3 regions of the Paenibacillus sp. J22R232 genome follow, and region 2 is predicted to be linked to each of the others. Evidence: riboswitches for the same ligand, from Rfam matches in the RefSeq annotation. Region 2 holds a riboswitch; each other region holds the start of a gene.
What was found. Region 2 has a riboswitch for cyclic di-GMP ahead of AC0YN3_RS00840 (methyl-accepting chemotaxis protein). Riboswitches for the same ligand answer to the same signal wherever they lie in the genome.

Region 1: it holds a riboswitch for cyclic di-GMP, as region 2 does, so the genes downstream of both, AC0YN3_RS16140 (SpaA isopeptide-forming pilin-related protein) here and AC0YN3_RS00840 (methyl-accepting chemotaxis protein) in region 2, are expected to answer to the same signal.
Region 3: it holds a riboswitch for cyclic di-GMP, as region 2 does, so the genes downstream of both, AC0YN3_RS30485 (transglutaminase family protein) here and AC0YN3_RS00840 (methyl-accepting chemotaxis protein) in region 2, are expected to answer to the same signal.

Annotation. Positions count from the first base shown of each region.
Region 1 is NZ_JBWDNK010000004.1:514,668-520,079, reverse strand. It holds gene AC0YN3_RS16150 (ATP-dependent helicase ComFA) at 1-1,604, opposite strand, end outside; gene AC0YN3_RS16145 (hypothetical protein) at 1,765-2,226, opposite strand; cyclic di-GMP riboswitch class II at 2,470-2,553, shown strand; gene AC0YN3_RS16140 (SpaA isopeptide-forming pilin-related protein) at 2,585-4,060, shown strand; gene AC0YN3_RS16135 (response regulator) at 4,168-4,896, opposite strand; gene AC0YN3_RS16130 (sensor histidine kinase) at 4,904-5,412, opposite strand, start outside.
Region 2 is NZ_JBWDNK010000001.1:188,835-194,246, forward strand. It holds gene AC0YN3_RS00835 (DUF1836 domain-containing protein) at 244-1,014, shown strand; cyclic di-GMP riboswitch class I at 1,089-1,173, shown strand; gene AC0YN3_RS00840 (methyl-accepting chemotaxis protein) at 1,259-3,016, shown strand; gene AC0YN3_RS00845 (GH1 family beta-glucosidase) at 3,210-4,553, shown strand; gene AC0YN3_RS00850 (UbiA family prenyltransferase) at 4,861-5,412, shown strand, end outside.
Region 3 is NZ_JBWDNK010000021.1:71,867-77,278, forward strand. It holds gene folB (dihydroneopterin aldolase) at 1-92, shown strand, start outside; gene folK (2-amino-4-hydroxy-6-hydroxymethyldihydropteridine diphosphokinase) at 70-618, shown strand; gene AC0YN3_RS30465 (helix-turn-helix domain-containing protein) at 570-782, shown strand; partial or broken gene AC0YN3_RS30470 (tRNA-dihydrouridine synthase) at 841-1,398, shown strand; gene greA (transcription elongation factor GreA) at 1,770-2,246, shown strand; gene lysS (lysine--tRNA ligase) at 2,424-3,932, shown strand; cyclic di-GMP riboswitch class I at 4,098-4,176, shown strand; cyclic di-GMP riboswitch class I at 4,226-4,304, shown strand; gene AC0YN3_RS30485 (transglutaminase family protein) at 4,318-5,121, shown strand.

The DNA.
Region 1 (5,412 bases), on a different contig from region 2:
TCCCCATATTCCCAGCGCTGCTCGCTGCCTCCGTATAAGGTAACCACGGATGCCCTTGGGAACGCTTTGCGTATTCGTGGATCGAGCTCAATGACGACATCGCGGCGCGGCGTTGCGATGAGCGCCTTGCCGCCCCACAGCAGAACGGACTCGACTAGAGGGAATATCATTTCGGTCTTGCCCGCCCCTGTCACGGCCCAAAGAAGAAACTCTCTCGGTCCCTCTCCTCTCCTTTCCGGCTTATCATTCCTGCCCGCATATGTCGCCTCTACAAACTGCAGCGCTTTCGCTGCCGCGGCCGTCTGCGCAGGACTAAGCTGCCATTTCGCTAACCGCTGCTCATGGGACAGCGCCTTGCGCCCCCTCGCAGCGCTCCTCTCTGCTCCACGAAGACCCGAGCGCTGCCCCGTAACCAGCAGCTCGCATTCCCGGCTCCGCCCCATCCCAATGCACGCCGTGCAATAGGCGCACACCCTCCCGCACGCGGCGCATGCCGTGCGGTGCATGGCCGCCTCACCGCTCCCGCAGCGCAGACATCTGCACTCGCGCCTGTGGCGTCCCAGCGCGCCCGATCGCCCGCCATCCGCGGCGGCGATCGATCCGCCCAGGCGCACCTGCCCGAGCAGCGCGGCAAGCTGTAGCATTTCGCTCCAGCCTGCCGCGGAGCCGGGTCCGCCCGCGCCGGACAACAGGGCGTGCGCTTCGCTGCGGAGCAGCGCACGTCCCTGCAGCATAGCCGCGGCGCGCTGCGCCCCCGCCGCGAGCCCCTCCAGTTCCGCTCGACGATGTACGGCTTCTCCCCTCTCCAACCACGCCGCTCTACCGTTCACTGCTCCTGTTCCTCGTTCTATTTGATCCGTCCAATTCCCGTTCTCCCCTGTCTCTGCATCCCTAGCGTTTCCTGCTCCCCGCTCCCGTCGTTCCGCCCACTCTCTCCTACCTCCTGCTTCTCGTTCTCTTCGATCCGTCCAATCCCCGTTCTCCCTTGTCTCTGCATCCCTAGCGCTTCCTGCTCCCCGCTCCCTTCGTTCCGCCCACTCTCTCCCACCTCCTGCTCCTCGTTCTCTTCGATCCGTCCAATTCCCGTTCTCTCCTGTCTCTCCCTCCCAACCACTCGATTCTTTCCGATCCCACCGCTCCGCCAAACGCACTACCCCTTCCTCCCCCAGCTTCGCAAGTTTCTTGTCTTTGCTGCCAAACCTCAGCCAGCGCCCCAATTCTGCGTTCTCTTTGCCCTCTTGCGCCATGCGTTTAGCCTGCTCGGCACAGGCAATGAGCAGCTCTATCGCTTCAAAGCTATCCGTAGAGCTCGTTTCCATTCTCACCTTTGCCGCTTCTCCCAATCGCTTGTCTTGTTGATCGACGGCAACCTTCAACCCGCTCCGCTTTAACGCGACGGACCCCCACAGCTCGACAGCCAAACAAGCATCGCCAAGCGGCAGCTCCTCCCGCAGCAGCCAGCCGCTTTCTCCCTTTTCCTTGTTTAGGCAACCAGCCCCGCCATAATGGCCATCCATCCAAAAATGCCTATCGATCGCAGCATGCATAGACATCTCTGCCTGCCAGCCTCCACGTGTCTTAACCACATATATCCGAACCCTCATCCTGTTCTCCCCTTTGCTCTTCGGCTGAGCATTCAGCGTCTCATCCATCCGTTAAGGCTATTCCACATGCCTGCGGTGAACAAAAAAAAGCACACCCGATGACGCGCAGCGCGTCATCGGGTGTGCTTCACCCTGAATATTCATTTGCAAAAATTATATCCTAAAATGGCATTTTGGACAAATCCGACGGATTCTGCAAATCAATCAACACGGCATGATCCGCTTGCGATACGATGCCTTCGGCCTGCAGGAGCCATAATAGCTGGGTACCGTCCACTTCCTTCGCTTGTGAGCGCTTACGATCTATATTTTCGCTATCCGAACCTATATCTTTGCTATGCACCTTAATTTCTTTGCCGTCTCTGGAAAAACGCTCAACGATGGACAGCGTTTCATCGGTGATCCCCTGATCCACAATGGTAAGCCGTACATCCTTGCCCATTCTCCTCGAAAAAGAAAACAACGAACGCATATACCATTCCATATTTTTTTGCCGAACGTCCGCCACAAGCACAAAATGCTTGCTAGCCTGCTGCCTTCCTCGCCGAATGCGAAATGCCAGATGCACCGACAAAGCAGCCAAAGCATAACAGCCAATGACCAAAAGTAATACCTCCAACATGGCGGCCACCTCCTCATGGTGACACTATATGCCGGGAAGAGCCCACTGGTTCCGCCAAAAAGGACAAGATTGCAAAATGGGCGCAGTGCCTCAAAGTCCTACTTTAATGGTTATTAATAGTCAAATTCCGACAAAGAAACACCCTTGAGCAATTTACAATATATGTTATCATTTTATTACGTAGACTTGCATATATAAGATATGCGTGATTATGGAAAGGAAGCGGTGATTGACGCTTATTAGATTAGCCAGGGAAGCGATGAAGTATAGTCTGTATGTGGACACTTGGATTATATGGAGCGAGTAGTGTAACCGGCCCTCTTAGACCCCTACCACCTATCTAAGAGGAGAGTGAATCATGCGTTATTTTAAAAAACGAATGTCTTTAAGCTTAGCCCTTTTATTAATTTTTTCGCTTGCATTAGGTTCTATAGCCATGGCAGAAGGAGACAACAGCGGCAGCCCTTCCGGAGAAGTGCCGTCAACTGAGAACAGTTGCCAAACCTACTCTACGGATAGGGAGCATATTATCGCCAGCCAAGCCAGTATCGTTGACAACGGCAACGGTACGGCAACGGCAACTTTCACCACGACGCAAGATTGCGTACGGGTAAGCTTCTCCTCCTATGCCGGACCTGCAGATTGGAAACCGGGTCCAGGCGAGACCACTATACCGTATAACAAGCAAGTCCATTTCGATGGGCACTCCATTATATATCCGAAAGCAGGAAGCTACACCATTACGGTTAACCTTCCCGTTTGCCAGCCTTACCAGCTTGATATCTACAGCGGAGAGCTGCTCACCCAGCTGGGAGTAGGCGCTCACGGCAACAAGATTAAAGCTTGGAAGCTAAAGCTCACCAGCACCTGCGCAGGCAGCCTTATTATCAATAAACATCTCAATAACGTTGAAGGAGCGCCCCATGCTGGCATTGCCTTCGAGCTATGGAGCAATGACTCTCTGTTCCGAACAGGAACGACGGACGCAAACGGCGTCCTGGAGTTCAAGGATTTGCCGATCGGCTCTTACGTCCTTAAGGAACTAACGTTAACCGGATTCACAACCGATTTGACCGCAAGCCAGCAAATTGAGGTTACGGCTGCTTCCAGTGCATTAAAAGTAGTGATCAACACGCCGAAGCTAAAGCTGGATACTGCCTGTTCGGCTGATCCGGAAGCTACAAGAAGCTGGATCGTAACGAATGAAAGCAATATCGAGGTACCGTTCGTATGGGAAGTTCCCGGCTCGAATCAGACCGGTGACGGCAAAATTCCGGGTAACGCCTCGGTAACCCTATCCACTTACGCGGTTCAGTCCCATCCAGAAACGTTCGTCAAAGCAGCAAGCACGAATCCGAATACGCTAACCATCTCATGGGGCAATGAAAAGGTGCTATCGCTCGTAAACGATGGCGTGGTTTGTACAACGCCGACACCAACGCCGTCGACGTCACCTACTCCTACGCCTACTATTACGCCAACGCCTACAACTTCAGCGACTCCTGAGACTACGCCTACTTTATCGCCTACGCCATTCTCGACACCAGTGACTACACCGACCGTAACGCCTTCGTCAACGACAACGCCGACGGTATCCCCTACGCCTGAGGAAACGGACATTATTGAAATCGACGATGATGAGCCGCCAGTTGGCGGGGTAGACGATGGTCAGGAGGTTGACTCCGCTACCGATACCGTTGTCGATGATGAACAAGTACCGCTTGATACGTTGCCGAAGACAGGCGACACTAGTCCAATACCGTATTATCTAATCGGCGCTTTTGCTTTGACAGCTGGATTCATATCCATGCGCAAACAAAAACAAAGTAAATAACGCATATTCGTATAACATCTTGCTGCCCGCTCATTAGACGCAAAAACCCCCGCAATCGAGCAGATTGCGGGGGTTTTCTCTATATGTAAATCTGATTGCGATTAAAGCTACAATGTGACCCAACCGTATTTAATCGACTGGATAACGGCTTGCGTACGATCATCAACTTCCATCTTTTGCAAAATACTGCTCACATGGTTTTTGACCGTTTTCTCGCTGATAAATAAGAATTCGCCGATAAGCTTGTTGCTTTTGCCTTCTGCCATTAACCTTAGAACCTCGGCCTCTCGGCGCGTTAACGGGCTCTCATCGCCAGCAACGAATTTCACTCCCGGCTCTTGGGCTGCTGCTGCGCCTGAAACGATTCCCATCTCGTCCAAGTATGTCATGCGGCGAAGCTGGTTAATCAGCTTGCCCGTTACTTTAGGATGGATATAGGCATGGCCTTGAACTACGGAGCGAATAGCATTAATAAGCGATTCTGCCTCCATATCTTTTAACAAATAGCCGGTAGCCCCTTTTCGAAGCGTTTCAAACACATAGCTCTCATCATCGTGGATAGATAAAATGATAACCTTTACATCGGGAAACAAGCTCTTCAACCGCTCAGTCGTAACGACTCCGTTCTCGATTGGCATATTGATATCCATCAAAACAATCTCAGGAATCGTATGATTGCAAAACTCCATGACTTGAATGCCGTCCCCGCATTCGCCGATAACTTCAAGATCGTCTTCCATATTTAGAATCCGTTTAAGTCCTTCGCGAAATAGCTGGTGGTCATCCGCAAGTAAAATTTTGATAGTATTCATACTGCTTGCAGGTCTCTGGATCATCAACATCTTACTCCTTTCTAGATTCGGCAGTAGTAGGTATATCTATTACAATCTTCGTCCCTCTACCAGGATTTGAGTCTATATCCATCCTTCCCTCAATCAGCTCAATCCGCTCTCTCATTCCAACCAATCCAAAATGCGCGTTTCGGGTGGCGTCCTGCTCGATTAATTCACTGTGAAACCCAACGCCGTTATCTTGAATAATGAGTGAAATATGCTGTGGCTGATAGTTAATCTCGAGCTTAATATGAGAAGCGCTAGCATGCTTCAACGCATTCGTGAAAGCTTCTTGTACCAATCGGTATATGGCAGCTTCCATTGCGGAGGGCATTCGAGCGTCTTTGCCAATCAGCTCGAATACGGTATGTATTTTCGTTTTCTCTTCAAAATCCTGTGTGAACTTTCGCAGCGTCGGAACAAGTCCCAGATCATCCAAAGCCATTGGGCGCAAATTGAAAATGATTTTGCGGATCTCCTCCAGCCCAGAGCGTACTTGTCCTTTCAAATCTACTAATT
Region 2 (5,412 bases):
ACCCTTTTATATTTATATTTTTTGTATTCTTATGATCTACTATAACGAATGATTACAGCATATGACAAACGCCATTTCAAACGGTAAAAGCCTTTTATGCGCTATTAGAGCGATTTTACGAGATGGAAAAGCGCATTCTCATTGATTTTCGAGCCTTTACAACTGTCATTCTCCGGCATATGATGAGTTCATATGAACTTGTAACAAAAGGTACATATGACGAAAGCGCGAGGAGGAAGGAAAATGGAGTCCTTTACGCTTACTCGAAAAGAGATGGCTTGCTTGCTGCTTGCGCTAGACGGGAAGCATAACCAGAAGCCGCTGCAGGTATTGCAAGCCGCATGGACCAAGACGCATCAATACGATTTGGAGAAAGGCACGGGATTGCCCGCGTTTCTGTCAACGCTGCTGCCTCCGATTATTGAGAAGCTGATCAAAGGCAATGAGCTCAAAGGTTTTTCGCTACATGAAATTGCCGCTCTCGGTCAACTGATCGAATATTCGAATCTGTCGATAACGTCCATGCAAAATTGGGTAAAGCGCGATTTTAAGCCTTATTTCGATTGCCCGAAGGCGGGTAAAAAATATTCGCTCAATCAGGCTGCGTTATTGTTCATTATTGATGATTTAAAGTCAAATCTTGATTTTGAATCCATACGCAAGCTATTTGAGATCGTTTTTAAAAAACCAGAGGATGAGAAGGCCGATTTGGTCGGTCCTATTCAATTATATGCATCCTATACCAGTATGTTTGAAGAACTGGATGCTAACAACGATCAACTGCTCGATATTTCCGGACATTTGAAGGAAAATCCGCATCAAGATATTTTGACGGAGGAAGCCATTCGCTCGTCAGCCAATCAATTCGCGAACCAATTGCCTAACTTAACGGACAATCAATGGGAAGCCGTGCGCAATATTTTGCTGATTGCTGTCATATCCATACAAACGTCCTATTTTCATTCTCTCTCAAGGCGTTATTGCAATGCGACTTTGTTTCTAAGTCCCGAATAAAATAGTTCTATAGGGATATACAGAAACTCTTAATTGTCCTATACTGGATTATGTTGTAAATACAAACATAGACAATCTGAAAATGGCAAACTTGCCGAAAGGCTAGGACGCAAAGTTATGGGCCTAAAGCATGTGTGCTAAGGTCGCCAGACCGCCGGAAGGATATAGAGCTAAGAAGCTGTCCGCCTCCTGTGGCTGGATAGCTTTTTTGCTTTTTTCAGAGGGACAGAGGAGAGAAAGTGGAATGGTGTTGAAGGACTGGTTGAGGAAAACGAGCATGCTGTCGAAGAAAATGAACATGAGGAAAATTACGACCAAGTTATTTCTAATTACGGCAATCATCACCCTCTTCAATCTAGGTGCAGGCGCGTTTATTTATGTTCAGAACGTATCGGTTGCAGGCTCAGTCGAGGATTCGGATCACCTGTCACGTGCCGAGAGGAACTACCAAGGTATTTCCAATAAACTGCTGAAGGCCATGCTCCTAATGGTGGATGCAATCGAGAACGGAAATAGCGATGCTTCATCTATTATGAAAGATTTGGAAACCCTCCCTGCCAATATCGACGAGCTTGAGAAGCAGCTTATCGAAATGGACAAAAAATACCCTCCAGCTACGGAAGGCGGCCAGCTTTATGCCAATCAAATTGGCGTTCTTCGCCTCGCACTCGATAATCTCAATCAAACCAATACCGATGTATCAGGTTTAACAGCTGAAGAGAAGTCCTTGCGCATCAGCAATCTAATCAGCGTATATACTGTAATTCTGAGCTATTCGAACGATACCATGCATGAGCGGCTCACACAGGACGCAGAAACTACCCAAAACGATCTGAACCGAGATGTTTCGAGCGCTAATATCATCGTGCTCATCAACGTCATTCTGCTTGCCATATTGCCAGCAATCATGATTTATGGCGTCACGCAATCGATTAAAACGGGGCTGACCGGCATTACAAGACGCATACGCGCATATGGCAGCAATGATTTCACGAGTCAGGAGAAGCTGGCCCGCTCCGATGAATTCGGAGAAATTGATCAGGCGCTAGCCGCAATGGGCGATAATTTGCGCGACACGATAAAAGCTACGCTTAACGTCAGCGAGTCGGTGCTTCACGTTTCACGCAATATGGATACGATGATCGGAAGCAACCGCAAAGCTTCGGAGGATGTGAAAGGTCAGGTTGACCTTGGCCGTGAAGCGCTGCTATCGCAATATGACGATGCTTCATCGATCTCGGCGGTAACGGAGCAAATATCGGCAAGCTCCGAGCAGATTGCTGCTTCAAGCGAGTACATAAACAATGACATGCGCCAAATGAAGCAGTCCTCCCAGAGCGGCTCGCAGCAAATGGCAGGCGTTGTCGTCATGGTTAACGAAACCGTTGAGCAATTCGCCAAGCTGACGGAGGCATTTGAAGCGATGAATGGCCGATACAACAATGTTTCCAAGTTTTTGAACGGCATTCAGGATTTGAACACGCAGACGAATCTGTTGTCGCTTAACGCATCCATTGAATCCGCAAGGGCTGGGGAGCATGGACGCGGCTTTGCGGTTGTGGCGGAAGAAATTAGGAAGCTGTCGAGCCAGACGGATTCCATATCTAAGCAGATTACGAAGGAATTGTCGCTCATTCAGAGCGATGTAGCCTCAAGCAGCAGAACCATCGGAAGCTTTGCGAATGTGATTCAATCGACAAGGCAAGCTTCGGAGACGGCAAGCGGCACGTTCCAAGCTTTGGAATCGCAAAGCAGCGTATTGTCTGACCAAATGAGCGAAATTTCAACGGCAATAAGCGAGATAACGGCAGGAATGACGCATATCGTTTCCGCTGTTGACAAACTGCTGAACACATCCACGGACGTTAACGGGAAAATGGAGCATATGAGCGAGCTTTCCGTTAAGCAAAACGATATTTCCGATGAGCTTCGCAATCTGGCAGAAAAGCTGACCGGCTCTTCGCATGAGCTGAAAGAGAAGGCTTCTGTCTTTAAGCTATAGAAGTAATAATAGCCAAATCAAAGGGCGCTTCTGCGATATGCAGAAGCGTTCTTTTTTTTGCGAGCTTGCCGATAGTTGGCTTAGCGGTTTGTCATGGAAAAGTCACAGGGGCGTTAGGAAAGTCATTGTACGAGCAGTATAATAAACCGTTGTACCGATATGATAGATAGAAAACAGCTGGAGGTAGCGGAGAATGACGACTGTACAATTTCCAAAAGATTTCAAATGGGGAACGGCTACTGCCGCGTACCAAATCGAAGGCGCATTTGATGAGGATGGACGGAGTGCCAGCATATGGGACACGTTCGCCAAAACACCGGGCAAGGTGTTGAACGGAGACAACGGCGACGTGGCATGCGACAGTTATCACCGCGTCGATGATGACATTCGGCTGCTGAAGGAGCTTGGCGTTTCCGTATATAGGTTCTCGATAGCTTGGCCGCGCGTGATCCCGCAAGGCAGAGGGGAAATTAATCCGCTAGGCCTTGATTACTACGAGGAGCTAATCGACAAGCTCATCGCGAATGATATTGAACCTTTTGTAACGCTATACCATTGGGATTTGCCTCAGACGCTTCAGGATGGGGGAGGATGGGAAAACCGTGCGACAATTGATGCTTTTGTCCAATATGCAGAGACGGTATTCCGTAAATTTAACGGTAAGGTTAAAAGATGGATTACGCTTAACGAGCCTTGGTGTATTTCCATATTATCCAACTACCTAGGCGCACATGCGCCAGGCAAGCAGGATATGCAGGCTGCACTTGATGTCGCTCACCACATTCTAGTGGCTCACGGCTTAACCGTTAAGCGATTCCGCGAGCTTGGCATCGAAGGCGAGATCGGTTATGCGCCGAATACGGAATGGAGAACGGCCTACAGCTCTTCTCCTGAGGATGTACGGGCTGCCCAGCTCCGCAACGGTTCATTTAATGAATGGTTCCTATCGCCTGTATTGAAAGGCGAGTATCCGGTGCTGCTGACGAATTGGTACGAGAGCAAGGGCTTCAAGGTGAAGGTTGAGCCGGGGGACATGGCTATTATTTCGCAGCCAATCGATTTCTTAGGCATCAATTATTATACGGGCAGCTTGATTCGCCATGCGGAGGGCAATGATTTGTATGACAGCGAAGAAATTAGCTCAAGCTTTGCCAAAACGGATTTTGATTGGAATATATATGCTGACGGGTTCTACCATGTGCTGACTTGGATCACCGAAACTTACGGTCAAATTCCGATCTATATTACCGAGAATGGCGCTTGTTACGAGGCAGAGCTGCAGGATGGGCAAATAAACGACGAAGCGAGAATCAGCTTCCTTCGCGATCATATTATGGCTTTGCACCGCGCGATCGAGTCTGGCGTGCCCGTTAAAGGCTACATGGTGTGGTCATTGATGGACAACTTCGAATGGGCCTTTGGCTATTCCAAGCCTTTCGGGCTCGTTCATATCAACTTCGAGACGCTGGAGAGAACGCCAAAGGCAAGCTATTATTGGTATAACCAGCTTGTCGCTGCCAACCAATTGGAGATTTAATCGTCAGTCTTATGAAGCAGGCGGAACCCGAGCAAGGGGATTCTGCCTGCTTCTTTGTGCTGTAAAAGAAGGATAAGCATGCCATACGCCGAAATGAGGGAGTGGCAGCGGGCAAATACATAGCCGGAAGCTGAACGCATTCGGCGCCATGCAAAAGCAAGCGCCAAAGCGGAGCCGCTCCTAATCCATTTGTTGACTTACAGCAAATATAAGTGGTTCAATTGAACCATCGACAACAAAGGGAGCAGTGAATACATCCATGTTTAAACAATTTCTTAAGGCATCTAGGGTCAGGGTGTTACCTGTGATGCTCATTCCGGTAGCGTTAGGCGCACTTGGCGCATATGTTTGGAACGGCGTTTTCCATCCATTCTTGTTCGTGATTACGATTATCGGCGCAGGAGCGGCACATTTGTTCTCTAATATGATCAATGATTTATGGGATTATTATAACGGTACGGATACGGCTGCCCAGACAACGGATGGCGTGATTCCAACTAATTCGGGTTATTTGACGAAGGGAACCTGGAGCATTCGCGCATTTGCCGCAGTCACGTGGGTCTTGTTCGGCATTGCGGCGATATGCGGTGTCATCTTAAGCATGTTAAGCGGCTGGCTTGCGCTAGTGTTTGGCGTTCTAGGCGCTTTAATCGCTTATTTCTATGTGGCGCCGCCTATCCAGTTCGGTTATCGAGGCAAAGGCTACAGTGAGCTTGCGATTCTGATCTCATTCGGGGTACTGCCTGTCGTCGGCGCTTATTTCGTGCAAACCTCGCAGCTCGATTACCGCGCATTGCTGCTTTCATTGCCGATTGGACTGCTCACGACTCTCATTTTGTTCAACCATCATTTTTTGCAT
Region 3 (5,412 bases), on a different contig from region 2:
AGCCGAACCCGCCGTTCGATATCCATTTTGACGGAGTAACGGTGGAGCTGCGTAGAAAGCGGGATGCTGATGGACGAACTATTCCCGCATAATGGGGCAGCAGCTTATATTGCACTTGGCTCGAACATGGGGAACAGAGAACAACTACTGTTGTCCGCGATTAGCTTAATAGACGAGCATTCAAGCATCAAGGTAAACCGAGTATCCGGTTTGTATGAGACGGATCCGGTAGGCTATACGGAGCAACCGCCTTTTCTCAATATGGTGTTGGCTGTACAAACGACATTATCTCCGATAGAGCTGCTGCGTCAGCTTCTAGCCTTTGAGCAGCAATTAGGGAGAGTTCGACAAATACGTTGGGGACCTAGAACCATTGACCTCGATCTGCTCCTATATGATAATGTCAGAATGGATCAAGAGGAACTAACCTTGCCGCATCCGCGCATGATGGAGCGGGCGTTTGTCCTTGTGCCGCTGCATGATGTGCTTGATCAATCGCATCTGCTGCAGCAGGAGGTAGGCGCAGCGTCCGAAGCGGCGCTTCTGGATGGAAAGGAAGGCATTACATTATGGAAAACAATCAATTGGCGCAGCGCGTCAGAGCCTTTCGAAAGCTGAAGGGCTACACTCAGCAGGAGCTGGCCAAGGAGCTTGGCGTATCAGTAGCCGTGCTCGGCTCTTTAGAGCGCGGAACAAGAAAGACCGATCCGAAGCTGCTCGGCCATATCGCCAAAACGCTAGGAATCAGCTACGAGGAGTTAATGTCGGATGATCGCGAATAGCGATGCTGCATTTCTTTCATATGAACAATAACCAATCAGAAGGGAAGTGAGGAGCGACATGCTGAAAGTCGGAGACATCGAGATGAAGAACAGAGTGGGGCTAGCACCGATGGCAGGCGAGTGCAATCCTGCTTATCGATTGATTGCAAAGGAATATGAAACAGGGCCTTGTATGTGCGGGGATGGTTAGTGACAACGCTATTCTTCACGGCAACAAATGAACGCTTGAAATGCTGTTCGTTGACGAACGCGAGAAGCCGCTCAGCCTTCGAATATTCGGCGGGGCCGGAATCGCTTGTCGATAAAAATTCACGAATTGGTTTCGTCAGCTTTAGATGCGGTTAAGAAGCGAGTAACAGTGAAAATGCGTACCAGCTGGGACGATGAGCATATAGTTGCTGTTGAGAATGCGCGTGCCGTTGGGCACGCGGGAGGCAAGGCGGTAAGCATGCACGGTCGCGAGCAGCTGTATACAGGCATGGCCAATTTGGACATCATAAAAGATGTAAAAGAAGCGGTATCTTTTCCTGATATAAGCAATGGAGACGTAATCTTACTTGAGAATGCCAAGCACCTTCTGGATCATACCGGCTGCGACGGCGCAATGATTAGCCGCGAGGAGAACTAATCAGCTGCTATTACAGCTGACGGAACATCAGGTACTGTTGAAGGGATCGTATACTAATCCAATCATAGACCGGTTATAGGCAGCGGATGGAAATCGAAGCTTACCGACAGCATTCGACAAAAGCTGCTATCGAGCGGCTTCTGCTTCCGTTTTAAGAATTGAAACGGTTTCAATGGCTCGTCTGGCTTTGATTGACATTCAGGGAACCTTGCAATATAATCGTGCAATATAATCTAACGAATACATCAAGAGCGCTCCAATTAACAGTAGGTATGAGGATCAGGAAGCGTAATATATTAGGTATCAGTGAATTCATACAAGGTATGAAAAATTAGTCACATGACAGGAGAATCGGAAAGATGAACGATAAGCAAATCATTCTGACTCAAGAAGGGCTGCGAAAGCTTGAAGATGAATTAGAAAACCTAAAATCGGTCAAGCGTCGTGAAGTTGCTGAACGTATTAAAGTAGCGATTGGCTATGGTGATATAAGCGAGAACTCGGAGTATGAGGATGCGAAGAATGAGCAGGCGTTTATCGAAGGACGCGTTCTTACCCTTGAGAAAATGCTGCGCAACGCGCGTATAATAAATAATGACGATATTGATATTGATACCGTTAGCATCGGTTCGATCGTGACGGTTGAAGATATGGAATACGGCGACACAATGGAATATTCCATTGTAGGCACGGCAGAGGCTGATCCGCTGCAAAATAAGATCTCAAATGAAAGTCCGGTAGGCAAAGCGATTTTGGGCAAGAAAAAAGGAACGGTTGTCGAAGTCAGCGTACCTGTCGGCATCATTCAATACAAAATTCTCGACATCAAAAAGTAAGGTTTGCTATGCGCGGATCAAAAAGCTTCCTTGTAGGAAGCTTTTTGAACGTTTAAAATATAAGAACGTATAGATGGATACTGATGCGGCGCTTATATTTTATCGGAAAATGATTGAATGCCGCAATAATCTGGCCACAGCTGCTTATGCTTGCCGAATGATCAAGGAGATGAAGAAGTGGAACATGAAAACAATGAGCAGGAGCTAAGCGAGCTCTTGCAAATTCGCAGAGACAAATTAGACGAGCTTAGAGGGTTGGGCGTCGATCCTTTCGGACGGAAGTTTGAGCGGACGCATAACGCAAAAGAAATCGTACAAACCAATGAAGGTCATAGCAAGGAAGAACTGGAGGGACAAGCCGTTTCCGTGCGCATTGCAGGACGTATCATGCAAAAACGCGGAATGGGCAAGGCCGGTTTTGCCACGATTCAGGATTTGAGCGGAAAGATCCAAATCTATGTACGTAAAGATACCGTCGAGGAGCACAAGTTTGCCGCATTCGATCTGCTCGATATTGGAGATATCATCGGCGTGCAGGGCGTTGTGTTCAAAACAAATACGGGCGAGGTTTCAGTCAAAGCCCATGATATTGAAGTGTTGACGAAGTCGTTGCTTCCGCTGCCTGACAAATATCACGGCCTGAAGGATGTAGAGCTTCGTTACCGCCAACGTTATGTTGATCTTATCGTCAACCCTGACGTACAGCAAACCTTTATTACACGTTCCAAAATCATTCAATCGATGCGCCGCTACCTGGATTCCCGAGGTTATCTAGAGGTAGAGACGCCAACCTTGCATTCCATTGCAGGCGGTGCGGCAGCGCGTCCGTTCGAGACACATCATAATGCGCTTGATATGCAGCTTTATATGCGTATCGCGATCGAACTTCATTTGAAACGCCTCATCGTCGGCGGATTGGAGAAGGTATACGAAATTGGCCGCGTATATCGCAATGAAGGGATGTCCACGCGGCATAATCCAGAGTTTACGATGATTGAGTTGTACGAGGCTTACGCGGACTATAAGGACATTATGGCTTTGACAGAGAATGTCATTGCACATATCGCCCAAGAAGTGCTCGGTACGACGACGATCACTTATCAAGGGCAAGAAATTGATTTAGCTCCGCAATGGCGCAGAGTATCCATGGTTGAGATTGTTAAGGAAACGACTGGCGTTGATTTCGGCGTGGAAATGAGCGATGAGGAAGCACACCGCTTGGCAAAGGAGCATAAGGTTGGAGTTGATGCCCATATGACCTTTGGCCATATCCTTAACGCCTTTTTCGAGCAGTTCTGTGAGCACACTCTAATTCAGCCGACTTTTGTAACCGGACATCCGGTCGCTATTTCACCGCTTGCGAAAAAGAGCGAAGCAGATCCGCGTTTCACAGATCGTTTCGAGTTGTTTATTGTGGCTCGCGAACATGCGAATGCTTTTACAGAGCTTAATGATCCTATCGATCAACGCGAACGGTTCGAATCACAGCTAGTTGAACGTGAGCATGGCAATGATGAAGCACATGAGATGGATGAGGACTTTATCCGTGCTTTAGAATACGGTATGCCGCCTACTGGGGGGCTTGGAATCGGGATAGACCGCTTGATTATGCTGTTGACAGATGCACCGTCCATCCGTGACGTGCTGCTGTTCCCTCATATGAGAGACCAAAAGTCTGCTGAATAACACAGTGTATAGAATCGCCGGGGCTGATTAGTCTCGGCGTTTTTTTATTGACTAATATCTAGCTTCTACGGCATCAATTCTTAAAATCTACCAAAATATGCCCTGAAATCTAATAGGCCTATTGATTTGTGAGATTCATATGGTATATTAGAACTATAAAGCAGAGCACGATAACGGCAAACCTATCGAAAGGTAGGGACGCAAAGCTAAAGGGCCTTCCGAAAGATGGCAGCCAGCTACCGAATGGACAAGCTTTTTTTTTATTTTCTCTTTAAATGAATGAGTAAAGCTTCATACGATAACGGCAAACCTATCGAAAGATAGGGACGCAAAGCTAAAGGGCCTTCCGAAAGATGGCAGCCAGCTACCGAAAGGGGTTTTTTTTATGCGTAAATTTATGATGTTGATCGCAGCTTTTATCCTGTTTGCTTCTATTAATGTAACGCCTGCTCAGGCTAGTGAAGCAAACCAATGGCTGGATACGACTAATCTCAGCAACGGTGTCGTGGCTGTTAAATATCCGGTTAACGCTAAAGTGAAAACGAAACTTATGATTGCAAAAGGACAAGCTAACTATACGTACAACCTAACTGCAGGTGGAAAAACAGAACAATTTCCGCTGCAGCTTGGTAACGGGCAATATACAATATCGGTATTAGAAAACGCGTCGGCAAACAAGTACAAGCTGGTATCAAAACAAACCGTTACCCTGAGCTTGAAAGACAGTACAGTACTTTATCTGAACTCGATCCAAAACATTAATTGGACCGATACAAGCAACGCGATCCTGAAGGCTAAAGAGCTTACAAAAAACAAAAAAACGGATAGCGAGAAAGTAAAGGCCGTTTATGATTATGTTATTACAAACATTAACTACGACAATCAATTAGCCGCGAACCTTTCGGTTGATTACTTGCCAAGTATCGATCGTACGTTCAAATCTAAGAAGGACATTTGCTACGGATATGCTGCATTGTTTGCAGGAATGCTTCGCAGCTTGGATATTCCGACAAAGTTGATGATGGGAAATTCGTCATACGTTGATGTTTATCACGCTTGGAACGAAGTTTACTTGGATGGCAAATGGGTCATCATCGACACAACAGTTGATGCAGGCCTTAAAAAGGGCAACAAGAAGTTCGAGCAAATTAAGGATGCTTCGAAATACACAGTCGCAAAACAATATTAAGGGTTAGAACAACGAGCAGGCGTATATACGCTTTGCTCGTTTTTTTGTTTGTTCCTTCATTAATATAGCTCATATCGAGATTGGTGTTTTTCTTCAATTTTATGAACGGAAAAATGATTTTACTAAATCTGAAAAAAACACTTGCAATGCCATAGGCAAACGTGATATATTATCTAGGTCGCCAACGAGACACACGGCCGACACGGAAGAAAAGATTGCTCTTTGAAAACTGAACAACGAGTAATAACTGCCTCGCAAATCCTTCGGGATAAGCGAAAAAGCGATAACAAG